Regions from separate parts of the Paenibacillus yanchengensis genome, predicted to be linked through region 3. Evidence: riboswitches for the same ligand, from Rfam matches in the RefSeq annotation. Region 3 holds a riboswitch; each other region holds the start of a gene.
The links. Region 3 has a riboswitch for thiamine pyrophosphate ahead of ACFSTH_RS06930 (ABC transporter substrate-binding protein). Riboswitches for the same ligand answer to the same signal wherever they lie in the genome.
Positions count from the first base shown of each region.

Region 1: linked by a shared signal. The riboswitch ahead of thiC (phosphomethylpyrimidine synthase ThiC) and the one ahead of ACFSTH_RS06930 (ABC transporter substrate-binding protein) in region 3 are both predicted to bind thiamine pyrophosphate.
Region 2: linked by a shared signal. The riboswitch ahead of ACFSTH_RS00945 (ABC transporter substrate-binding protein) and the one ahead of ACFSTH_RS06930 (ABC transporter substrate-binding protein) in region 3 are both predicted to bind thiamine pyrophosphate.
Region 4: linked by a shared signal. The riboswitch ahead of ACFSTH_RS20850 (ABC transporter substrate-binding protein) and the one ahead of ACFSTH_RS06930 (ABC transporter substrate-binding protein) in region 3 are both predicted to bind thiamine pyrophosphate.

Region 1 covers NZ_JBHUMH010000045.1:29,502-32,642, reverse strand. Annotated here, with positions in the region: gene ACFSTH_RS12200 (ThiF family adenylyltransferase) at 1-46, opposite strand, end outside; gene thiC (phosphomethylpyrimidine synthase ThiC) at 39-1,796, opposite strand; TPP riboswitch at 2,000-2,103, opposite strand; gene ytvI (sporulation integral membrane protein YtvI) at 2,190-3,141, opposite strand, start outside.
Region 2 covers NZ_JBHUMH010000006.1:44,361-47,501, reverse strand. Annotated here, with positions in the region: gene ACFSTH_RS00950 (ABC transporter permease) at 1-257, opposite strand, end outside; gene ACFSTH_RS00945 (ABC transporter substrate-binding protein) at 280-1,278, opposite strand; TPP riboswitch at 1,396-1,503, opposite strand; gene ACFSTH_RS00940 (GyrI-like domain-containing protein) at 1,609-2,049, opposite strand; gene ACFSTH_RS00935 (helix-turn-helix transcriptional regulator) at 2,117-3,013, opposite strand.
Region 3 covers NZ_JBHUMH010000015.1:19,292-22,432, forward strand. Annotated here, with positions in the region: gene ACFSTH_RS06920 (ABC transporter permease) at 1-464, opposite strand, end outside; gene ACFSTH_RS06925 (thiamine-binding protein) at 467-751, opposite strand; gene ACFSTH_RS06930 (ABC transporter substrate-binding protein) at 840-1,886, opposite strand; TPP riboswitch at 2,020-2,132, opposite strand; gene ACFSTH_RS06935 (acyl-CoA dehydrogenase) at 2,249-3,141, shown strand, end outside.
Region 4 covers NZ_JBHUMH010000064.1:202,865-206,005, reverse strand. Annotated here, with positions in the region: gene ACFSTH_RS20860 (metallophosphoesterase) at 1-229, opposite strand, end outside; gene ACFSTH_RS20855 (glycosyltransferase) at 452-1,522, opposite strand; TPP riboswitch at 1,652-1,758, shown strand; gene ACFSTH_RS20850 (ABC transporter substrate-binding protein) at 1,915-2,955, shown strand; gene ACFSTH_RS20845 (ABC transporter permease) at 3,050-3,141, shown strand, end outside.

The sequences.
Region 1 (3,141 bases), on a different contig from region 3:
GAGAATATCGATCTTGCCAGATTACATCACCAGACGATTTACCCATAAATCTCATGCCCTGCCGCTTTAAAGGCTGCTGCTTTTTCCTTCATTCCTTCTTCAATCGCTTCTACCGAATCTAACCCTTTTTCCTCCGCATATTGCCTAATATCTTGCGTAATTCGCATAGAACAAAATTTTGGACCACACATTGAACAAAAATGAGCTGTTTTCGCACCTTCTGCTGGCAATGTTTCATCATGATAAGCAAGTGCTCGTTCTGGATCAAGCGCTAGATGGAACTGATCACGCCAACGGAACTCAAATCTTGCTTTCGATAGCGCATCATCTCTCTGCTTTGCACGAGGATGCCCTTTTGCCAAATCAGCAGCATGAGCAGCAATCTTGTATGTAATAACCCCTTCCTTCACATCATCTTTATTCGGCAAGCCCAAATGTTCTTTCGGAGTAACGTAGCACAGCATAGCAGTACCATACCAACCAATCATCGCTGCACCAATTGCAGAAGTAATATGATCATATCCCGGTGCTATATCAGTTGTTAATGGTCCAAGCGTATAGAAAGGCGCTTCATCACATGCAGCTAGCTGCCGATCCATATTCTCTTTGATCAAATGCATAGGTACATGCCCTGGTCCTTCCACCATTACTTGTACATCATGCTTCCAAGCAATTTTAGTTAGTTCCCCAAGCGTATCTAGCTCCGCAAACTGCGCATCATCATTAGCATCAGCGATAGAGCCTGGTCTTAACCCATCTCCAAGCGAAAACGCAACATCATATTGCTTCATAATTTCGCAAATATCTTCAAAATGCGTATATAAAAAATTCTCTCGATGATGTGCCAAACACCACGCTGCCATAATTGAACCACCACGTGATACAATGCCAGTTACCCGCTTCGCAGTTAGCGGAATATAACGCAACAATACTCCAGCATGAATAGTAAAATAGTCAACACCTTGTTCTGCTTGTTCAATTAACGTATCTCGAAACACTTCCCAGCTCAAATCTTCTGCTTTTCCATTTACTTTCTCAAGCGCTTGATAGATCGGCACCGTTCCAACCGGAACAGGGCTATTACGAATAATCCATTCTCGAGTAGTATGAATATTTTTACCTGTAGACAAGTCCATAATCGTATCGGCTCCCCAACGAGTCGCCCACGTCATTTTCTCTACTTCCTCTTCAATCGAAGATGCTACAGCTGAATTTCCGATATTAGCATTTATTTTAACGTGAAAGTTACGACCAATAATCATTGGTTCACTTTCCGGATGATTAACATTAGCGGGAATAATAGCACGCCCAGCAGCTACTTCACTTCGAACGAATTCCGGCTCCATTCCTTCACGAATAGCAATGAACTCCATTTCCTGGGTAATGATTCCTTTTCGAGCGTAGTGAAGCTGCGTTACATTTTGATCAGACTTCGCACGTAATGGACGTTTATTAACTAGCGGGAACAATTCTGAACCTCGCTGATTCATCGTTGTCATGGAAGAAAACCCGTTATCTTGTGGTTTGATTTCTCTCCCGTCATATTGTTCGCTATCCAATCGACTCGCTATCCATTGTTGCCGTAGTTTCGGTAACCCTTGTCGTACATCAGCACTATACGCTATATCCGTATAAGGACCGCTAGAATCATAAACCCGAATTGGTTCATTTTGAAACAGCTCTCCATTACGATCCGTACTATCAGACAAAGCGATTTCTCTCATCGGAACTTGAATCGTTGGATCACTACCTTCGACATACACTTTTTTACTTCCTGGCAACGCAGATTGAAACATAGACACAAAAAAACCTCCTAATGGAATAATATAAATCCCACCTAGAGGTCAATACAGACATATGAGAAAGTAACGGAGAATAATAACTTATCCACCCAAAAACACCGATCCAACTCGAATGATTGTACAAGCTAGAAATAAAAGTATCGATGCGTATTTGAATAAATTATCATTTCCAAGCGCAAAGCTCATTATAAAATAAAACAAGCTCGCTACCACTTTCCTACGCTGGCATGACCCAGATCAGGTTCTAAGGGACAAAAGCTTCTGCTTTATCTCAGCCATATTGGCGCCCCTAGTGGATTTCCTTCTTAAACTATAACTTGTATAAAAAAAATCGTCAACTCTTGTGTTTTTTAAACAAATATGGTAATTAAATAGGATGCTTTCTGATTATTCCAATTTAATTTTCGCTTGAAACAATCCTGCTTGACGCGCAGCCATATAAATAATAACAACGATTGGTCCCAAAAACACACCGATGACACCAACTAATTTGAAACCAACATACAAACTAATTAACGCCGGTAATGCCCCAATACCAACCGAATCGCCTAGTACTTTTGGCTCTACTATACGACGAACAACTGTAATAACTAAGAACAATATAATCAAACCTATACCAGTAAAAACATCACCTGTTAGTAACTGATAACTTGCCCATGGAACTAATACAGAACCAGTACCTAAAATCGGCAGTATATCCACAATAACGATTAACAATGCAATCGCCATCGGAAACTTTATGTTTAATATTAGTAGTCCGGCAAGTGCCAACAAATAGGTCATAGCGCTCAAAATAAATTGAGATCGAATAAACCCAAAAATAGATTTTCTTAAATTTTGCAACACTTTATCGACTTTTTGATGAGACTTTTCTTCGAATAACGTTAAAAATGATTGTTTCAACGTATTTAAACTATAGCTAAACATAAATACTGCAACCATAAACACGATAAAAAAGACGAACAACTCCGGTAAAGCTGTTGCAAATGAAAGGACTGATTTAGATAAACTTGCTGCCATCGAAGCTAAACTAGAGGTAAGACTGGATACCCAGTTTTCCAATTGTTGTGCTACATCCGGAGGCATATTTTCAAATAAAGTCGTTGATTCCTCTAATATGTAGTCAAAAAAGTTACCAGCACTATTTAAATATTGAGGAACTCTTTGTAGAAATGCATTCACTTCCGCAACAATTTTCACACCTAACAATGCAACTGCTCCAAGTAACAAAACAGTAAATAAAACGCTAGAAATAGTAGAACTAACTAGTCGATTAAACTTACATTTTTTAATGAAAAACTGCGTGATTGGCTCTAAAAATATGGCAATTACAAGCGCT
Region 2 (3,141 bases), on a different contig from region 3:
ATAAGATGTAATGCGATTGCGACGAATAAACCGACACCTATACTTAACAGATACCCTGTAATAGCAATATACATCGTAGCTGTAATATGTGGCCACATCATTGGAAAGCTAGTGACCACAGTATGCAGCACATCTAGCGGGCTTGGTAATATATGTTTTTTCATCCCGCTCCAATCAACATACAGTTGCCAAGCAATCAGAGTTAATAATACGACCACAAAGGGCAGCCAAACTAATCTAATCCATCGCAGCAACATAATCACTATTCCCTCAATAAGATTATTTAGGTAAAAATTCATTCGTATACGCTTGATCCACTTCAAGCTGTTTCTCTATTAAACCATTGTCGTACATCCACTCGCCATAGAGCTGCCATACTTCCCGTCTTTGCTCACCCCAGCGAGGCGCATCTTCTTTGTAGCGTGGACTGAGCCACTTCTGACTAGCAATAACAAGCTCTTCGTCTAATTCAGGCGCTGCTTTCAGCAACACTTTGGCTGCTTCTTCTGGATTGTCTATTGCAAACTCATAACCTTCCGATGTCGCTGCCATAAATGCTTTAACAACATCCGCCTGCTCGTTTATCATCTGCTCATTGGTCACAATAACTGGTGTATAGTAATCTAGTTTATCTGAAAACTCATTCACATAAATCATATCAATCGGCTCGTTACGAAGCTCTGCCTCGATACCAGTCCAAGCATAAAACACCCATAAAAAATCAATATCCTTTTCAACAGCAGCGAAAAACTCCGTAGTCCCGACATTCACGAACTTCACTTGTTCAACATCAGCGCCCTCTTCTTCCATTAGTGTTTTAATAATGGCTCTCTCAGGCTCGCCTCCATAACTGCCATATACTTTTCCAGCAAAATCTTTAGGTGATTTGATATTTTTACTAGCAGGTGCAGCAAAACCAGAAGTATTATGCTGAATGATGGCTGCAAGCGAAACGAGCGGGACATCTTGAATGCGTGCTTGCGTCACATTTTCTTGATTTCCGATTCCAAACTCAACTGTTCCAGCAGCAACGACTTGCTCTGGGGGAATATCTCCAGGATTAATAATGGTGACATTCAGTCCATGCTTTTTATAAAATCCATTTTCCAGCGCTACAAAAATCCCAGTATGATTCGTATTAGGCGTCCAATCAATCATCATTTTAACATCAATCAATTCATTGCTCGACTCTTTCTCGCCTTCCGTCACTTGCTTGGCCCCACTACATCCTGCCATAACAAGGAACAACATCATTAAGCTTGTACATATGAATACCATCTTTCTCACAATGAAACACTCCCACTCTTTTTTTATAATACTATAATGGGTCACTCCCGGAGATGGCATGAAAAAAAGCCATTCCTCGAAAGAAATGGCTGGATTCGTTACAGATGTAATCGAAACTGCCCACTTCCCTACGCTGGTATAGTCCAGATCAGGTTCGAAGGGTCCCGAATTTAATTTCAGTCTCAGCCCATAATGTGGGCTCCCCTAGTGACAGTTAACATCATATACACTTTAGATTGACTTGTCAATCAGTGATTGGACTATAGTTACTAACACTTGAAAATCACAGACAGCAGCTTCAACAAGTTACAAAGCTAGTATTTATTTTAATGCAATATAAATATCAACATCTGTGTTTTCCCAATCATTATTAAGATACTCCTCGAAATCTCCTGTAAAACTTCTATCCAAGTCCATTTTCCAGATTTCACCCCAAGCTTCGGCTACAACAGTCCCCATCGGTCCATGTACAGAAAACTTTGCGTATTTACCTGCTGGAATCGTCTTAGTAGTTAGTTCATCATTGACCGCTTTGGAAACCTCGTTACCAACTGTAACACAGTACTGGTCATTGGAGTAATCAGAATAAAGTCCAATCGCATACTGATTAATCTTGTTTTCAATCGAAACATTTATTCCACTTTGGTATAATTTATCCCAAAGCCCTTGAATAATTTCACCCATGTTTGGATCAGTATTACCGGTAATTGCACTAACACCTACAACTGTTTTTTGCTCTAAATGCACAATTTCATATTTCACTTTACATAACCTCCATCTGTTTGATAAGGCTATTATACTCTGTCTAATATGACAGCTTGTTGTCATATTAAACGTAATTTTTTAATGTGTTCTGCAATTCTTTTTTTACCTCGTCTCTTACTTCTTCCGGTGCTAATACTTCACAATGTCTACCAAACGTTGTAATATAGTAAATTAACCATTCACCCTTTGGATAGTCAATTTCAGTAATAAAACTTCCGTCCTCTTGCTGCTCATAGCTTTCGAATTCATCATATACTCTGTAAGCAACTTCGGCAGACAACTTTAGCTTCAATCTAACATACTCTCCCGGGGGCACATTTTCTTTCACTAAAACTTGCTTCGGAGATTTCCGCTGGAAGTGTTGTTCTAATACACGAAGTTCCCTAATTCTTCTTAGTTTGAAAAAACGAAAATCCCTTTTCTCCTTACAATATCCATATACATACCATGCAGCACTTTTAAAACACAGTTTTAAAGGCTCTACTTGACGAGCTGTCTGCTGGCTTTTTGCACTGGCATAGTTGAATGAAATAACTTCCTTACACAATATTGCAGACTTAATCATATTAAAAGTTTCCGTTTCATGCTGTCCACTAGCCCAAGACGAAAAATCCACTTCAATCCAATCTGTTTGTTCACCACCAAATAATGAACCAAGTTTAGCTATGGCATTGTCACTTTCACTCAAATCCACGGAATGTACAGCTTTAAGTGAAGATAGAATACTGTTTTTTTCTTCCTCTGTAAACACCGTTTTATTTAGTACAAAATCAGGTAAAAGGCTAATCCCACCACCTCTACCTTTGGTCATAAATACTGGAATTCCAGCACTAGATAACGTTTCTATATCACGATAAATCGTCCGAGTCGACACCTCAAAATGTTCTGCAAGTTCATTTGAAGTCACTATCTTTTTATCGAGTAAAATATATACTATTTCAAAAAGCCTATTAATTTGCATCTCATCACCCTACTTATATATACACTATTAAAATAAACGTACAACTTATATTATATATCAAGTATAGTGCAAATATTTGTTGAGTGATTTTTATAGCAATTCAGATCTAACTAGCAATGTAAAGCGTC
Region 3 (3,141 bases):
TACAGCGTCGTATCTGTTTGGGCAAATCCATTTAAAGTCGATAACGTAATTGGAAAAAAACAAACGATGATGATCATAATCATTTTAGGTAATAAACCAAAACCAAACCATAACATCAACAATGGAGCGAGCGCAATGATCGGTACATTTTGACTAATAATTAGAAACGGGTACAGTGTTATTTTTACTAGTGGAAAAAAGTGTAGCAGTACCGCCAACATAATACCTACTGTCACGCCTGCTGCAAAACCAACAATGGTCGTTCGCACAGTCTCTACCGTATGACCCCATAGACGAGGAAAGCTATCATATGCTTCTGTAGCAATTTCGACAGGGCTTGGTAGCATCCATTTAGGGATGTGAAATATTAAGGTGGCTAATTGCCACAACACTAAAAATAGAATTGCCGCCCCTATGGGCAGCAACCAGTTTTTCCAGCTCCTAGCATTCGAATTCGATGCCATCGCTACATATACCTTTCCGTTAATCCGGCGATCGAAATACCTTTTGGATCGTAATGAATTTTAATTTGTGAAGAAATACTTACTCCAGCTCCTATCGTTCCTAATTCAATATTCACTTGTTTCACAATGTCCAGAAGCTGTGCTAAGTCCCCTTCCATCGTTGTATCCAATGGTCCTACGACATACTTAACGCCTGAACGTTCAATAATACCGACGACCCGATCAATGTAAGCTGATGAATCTTCCGTCCGAAATATCGTTTCCAAACTCATAATCGCATTAGACATTAGCAATGTTCTCCTCATCTCTAGCAAATAATGAAACGATCTATTATCGTTGCTTTGCTAACTTTTCAATCGTTAACCAGATTAATAATTAATTAGCTTTAGGTAAAAAGGCATTCGTAAACGCCGCCGCTGCATCAAATGTTCCATCTAGTAAATCATATTCTTGCAACCATTTCGCATAGTTTTCCCATACTTCTAATTTCTGAACACCCCACTGCTGCGCGTCATCTTGATAACGAGGGCTTAACCACTTTTGACTAGCCATAACTAATTCCTCATCTAGTTCGGGAACAGCATCTAGCAAAATACGAGCAGACTCATCGGGATGTGCAATAGCGTACTCATAACCTGCTGTTGTTGCTGCCATAAATGCTTTTACCAGTTCGGGCTTCTGTTCTATCGTCTGTTCATTAGAAATAATAACCGGTGTATAATAATCCAATTTGTGTGAATAATCTTTCAAAAAGATGGTGTCAATCTCTATCCCACGAAGCTCCGCTTCAATGCCTGCCCAACCATAATATATCCAAGAAAAATCAATATCTCGTTGTACCGAAGTGAAAAAATCTGCTTCGCCTACATTTAATATTTTCACATCGCTAGCATCTGCTACACCATCTGCCACCATCAATGCTTCAATGATTGCTGGTTCAGCAGCAGCACCGAATCCTCCGAAGGTTTTACCTGCAAAATCTTTTGGCGCTTTAATGTTTTTTTCTACAGGTGCTGCAAATACAGCCGTATTATGTTGAATGACAGCCGCTATCGAAACGACAGGTACTTCTTGCAATCTAGCATCTGTCACTCCTTCTTGAAAACTAACACCAAACTGCGCTTGCCCCGATCCAACAACTGCATTCGGACCACTTGAGCCTGGCAAAATGATATCAACATTTAAACCTTGCTCCGCATAAAAACCTTTATCCCGCGCCACATACAAACCAGTATGATTCGTATTAGGCGACCAGTTAAGTACAAGCGTAACATCCGTTAACTTCTCTTGTTTATTTCCATTTCCCGCTTGTTGCGCTTGATTGTTTCCCTTGTTTGCTTGATTTCCACCAGCACATGCGCTTAATACAACCATCATCGCCAACAACATCACGATCCACTTAGTTGAAACTTTGTTCATCATCTGTCTCCCCCTAGATTGTCTGAAAGTTTTTTTCACCAAAAAAATATACCAAAAAACGCCCCCAGATCTGCGAATGATCCAAGGACGTTGATAACTAAAGATTGTTAAGTGCATTACAAAAAAATGCAGTACAATACTACCAATAGCATGTCCCTCCGCTGGCATTATCCAGATCAGGTAAATGGGTCAGTGTCTTCTGTGGGACACAATCTCAGCCGGCCATATCCAGCACCCCTAGCTCTATTCAATTACGCCTATCATTATAGCCCAAGTGATTACTTTTTGTCTACTTGCAACTTTGCTGCTTTTTACATACACTTTGCATCAGATACTTTTTTAATAGAATAGGAGATTGATCAAACATGTTAGAGCAAACAGTCGTTGAGCAAATTAGAACCACTTCTCTAGAGCAAGAAGCAAGTCGGATATTTGATCCATTCGCACTAGACATCATTCTGGAACAACAGTGGTTCAAACTATTCGTTCCCAAAGCACTCGGCGGTAGCCAAACACCACTCCCAGAAGCTTTGAAACTATATGAATATACATCTTGGGTCGATGGCAGCTTCGGCTGGGCAACTACGATCGGATCTGGTGGTGGATATTTTGCTGGATACATGAAACCTGATGCGGCAAATCAAATATTCTCCCCTGCTAATGCGGTTATCGCTGGTAGCGGTTCTTCGATTGGAACAGCCATTCCTGTTGATGGTGGATACATCGTCAATGGATCGTGGCCCTATTGCAGTGGTTCCACCTATGCCACCACCTTTACCGCTAACTGTACGCTAACAAAAGAAAACCAAGACGATGCGCCATCACCCATTTTCACCATTACTTTAAAACCAGACCAAGTAGAAATTATACCAACATGGGCAGCTTTTGGTCTAAAAACAACGAATAGTCACACGATTGTTGCCCGTGATCAATTTGTACCAGTAGAGCGGACATTCCAGCTAGAAACACAAACGTTATTTTTGGATGACCCATTTTTCAGCTATCCTTTTGTTCCATTCGCTCAAGCTAGTTTTGCAGCAGTTGGTATCGGCATTGCCAAACATCTACTAGACGAAGCATCACAATTTGTGCTGGATCGTCAAGCAGCATGGGAAGCAGCTCATCCGGGTAGATTCTCCTTTGTTACGAGCCGAATAGAACAAGCAAAAATGACGCTGCATGATGCTGTATCTACCTTTTACGCAGTAACTACCGCTTCATGGGAAGCGCATGTTAACGGGGAAACGTTAAGTGAACA
Region 4 (3,141 bases), on a different contig from region 3:
TTTTGCCAAATGATTTGTTATGTAAATCAGATACTTGAACAATAGTATAGCCATCAAAACTTTCCTCAATTTTCGGATTACTATAGTTGATCACGGTCGTAACGATGCCATTATTTTGCCAAAAAACAAATAACGCTAATAACATTAAAACTATTAATACTATACCAACTATACGCATCATATTAAATTTCCGTCCTCGCTGTTTAAAATTGACTTGCATTTGTGTCATAAAGCAGCTACCTCCAATATTTACTGTCTCACTTAAATTATAGTACATAAAATTGTTTTTTTCTGTGTAGTATAAATGGATGTGCATAATTAACCATTAAAAGTATTTATATACATATTTTAATGTCACTCTTACTTACTTAAAATACCCGCCTATTTTTTCCAACAACAAAAAACCAGTTAATAGTATAAATCATTAACTGGTTTTGCAGGAAGGATACAGTTAAGGAGTAATGCCCTTAAAGTAATTTTCATTGAATATAATACTAGGATGATGGGGATTCAGTTGTATTGCTTGTTGGTGATGCTCTAGCGCCTGCTTGCGGTTTCCTATACGATCGTAACAAAGTGTTAGCTGCAAATGAGGCATCCACGTCCAAGAAGCGTAGTCAATTGGACTGAGTTGTTGTTTTGGAATAGTTAACGTTGTCGCTAAATTAAACCAATAGATAGCTTTTAACCATTGCTGCTTTTCTACAAACATATTGCCAAATTGGCAACAGAATTCAGCACGTGGAGTATCATACGTTAGCGTACGAAGTAGTGCTTCCATTTGTTTTTCTCGATCTTTCAGACGTCCATGGCATTCTGCTAATTTCATACAAGCGTTAATTTCGTCTTCAACCCAGCCTAATTTGGTAGCTAAAAACTGCTCATATTCCGCAATAGCTTCTTCATAACGACCATTGTCACGTAGTTCATTGGCGAAATAGTATAGATCACGTGGGGAGAAGGTATGGTTTTCTTTTCGTTTTGTTAAATATATTTGTAAATTACGATCGGTATACTGCTTTTCTTTGTGATGAGTAACAGCAATGTCACTATGGTGTATGTTACCACCAACTTCTAAATACTCATGGACAAAGCCAATCCAGCGGAAATTGTTTTCCCGTTTTACTAGACGATTTCGTCTTAAACTGTAGGTTGGTTTACCATCTTGATCAAATGATAAGTGATAGTTCATTGTAACGCTATCGTAAGTAAATGGTTCCACTTTTTTGAGGGAAATCAGTTTTTCTAGATCACTTTTTTGCAATACATCGTCAGCGTCTAACCATAGTATATAATCTTTTGTTGCTTGTCCGAAGCTGAAATTACGAGCGGCAGCAAAATCATTAATCCATGTAAAATTATATATTTTGGCATGAAAAGAAGCGGCAATTTCTTTTGTGTTATCCGTTGATCCAGTATCAACGATAATGATTTCATCGACAGCATCTTGGACAGAGGCAAGGCAACGCGCTAAGCTATCTTCTTCATTTTTCACAATCATACATAAACTGATCGTAAACATAGGATGGTTCATCCTTTCCGGAGCTAATGTCATCACAGAGCTAATGCTATACCATATGTAGCAGCTATCAAAAAGGTGACGCATGACAAATTGCAATTTATTTGATATGATGAGTCTGTTAGTTATTTTGGTTTAACTCTGGGGAGCTGGTAATACCGGCTGAGAGGAGATGAGTACATCTCGACCCATGACCTGATCCGGATAATGCCGGCGTAGGAAGCATATTTGGGCATTTTGTTTATAGCAGTGGGAGACTAGTACGTTAGTCGTTGTTATGGATGAAGTGTAGCAGTGGTTATTCGCTGACAAATCGCGTTCTTCCGGATCAGGAGGAACGTTTTTTTTCGTTCACAGACACATAAATAGAAAAGGGATGGAGTGGAGTAGTTAATATGACTCACAAAAAGAGAAGTTGGAGAAACAGTTATATTGTATTGTTATTAGTAAGTATTTTGGTAGTAGCTGGCTGCGGAAGTGGGAAGAATAATGAGGCTGGTACAGAAAATGAAGTTACGGACAATCCTACTGAATTACAAAAGGTACAGCTAGTGCTAGACTATACGCCGAATACGAATCATACGGGATTGTATGTCGCACGAGATAATGGTTATTTTGCAGAACAAGGACTAGAAGTAGAAATTATTGCACCAGGTGAGAGTGGAGCAAGTGCTGTTGTGGCGGCAGGAACTGTTCCGTTTGGAATAGGGTATCAAGAGGCGGTAACACAAGCTCGTATTGCTGGTTTGCCACTTGTATCGTTAGCAGCAATTATTCAACATAATACATCTGGATTTGCTTCTCCCAAAGAAAAGGGGATTGATTCTCCAAAGAAATTTGAAGGAATGCGCTATGGTGGTTGGGGAGACCCGGTTGATCAGGCTGTTATTGAAGCGTTAATGAAAGCTGAACAAGCTGATTTTAGCAAAGTAGATTTACTAAGTATTGGTGATGGAGACTTTTTTGCAGCGGTTAAGCGAGATATTGACTTTGCATGGATCTTTTATGCGTGGACAGGTATAGAGGCGGAATTACGTGGGGTTGATTTGAATATGATTTATTTGACGGATTACACAGATAAATTAGATTACTATACTCCGCTTGTAATGACAAACGAAAAAATGATTGCAGAGCAGCCAGAGACAGTAAAAGCGTTTGTAGCAGCGGTAGCCAAAGGTTATCAGTATGCGATCGATCAGCCGACAGAAGCAGCAGAAGTGTTAATAAAAGCTGTACCAGAGCTTGATGCTGAGTTAGTGCGAGCGAGTCAAGCGTGGTTAAGCCCGCGTTATCAAGATGATGCTCCGCGTTGGGGAGAGCAAAAACTATCTGTATGGGAAAATTATGCAGAGTGGATGCTGGATAGTGGATTGTTGGACAGCTCATTAGAAGCAGAAAAAGCATTTACCAATGACTTTTTACCAGCAGCAAAATAAATGATTTAGATACATGATGTGAAAAAAATAATAAGTAGATAGGAGGAGCTGGCGGTAGAATGATTGTTCATTCTGTTGCTAGCAGCTACGATTGATGAACAATAAATCGCATTTACGTCATCTTTGGTTTAAAATATGGCCGCCAGCTACTGCGATGATACTGCTGCTTGCCTTGTGGCAAGCAGC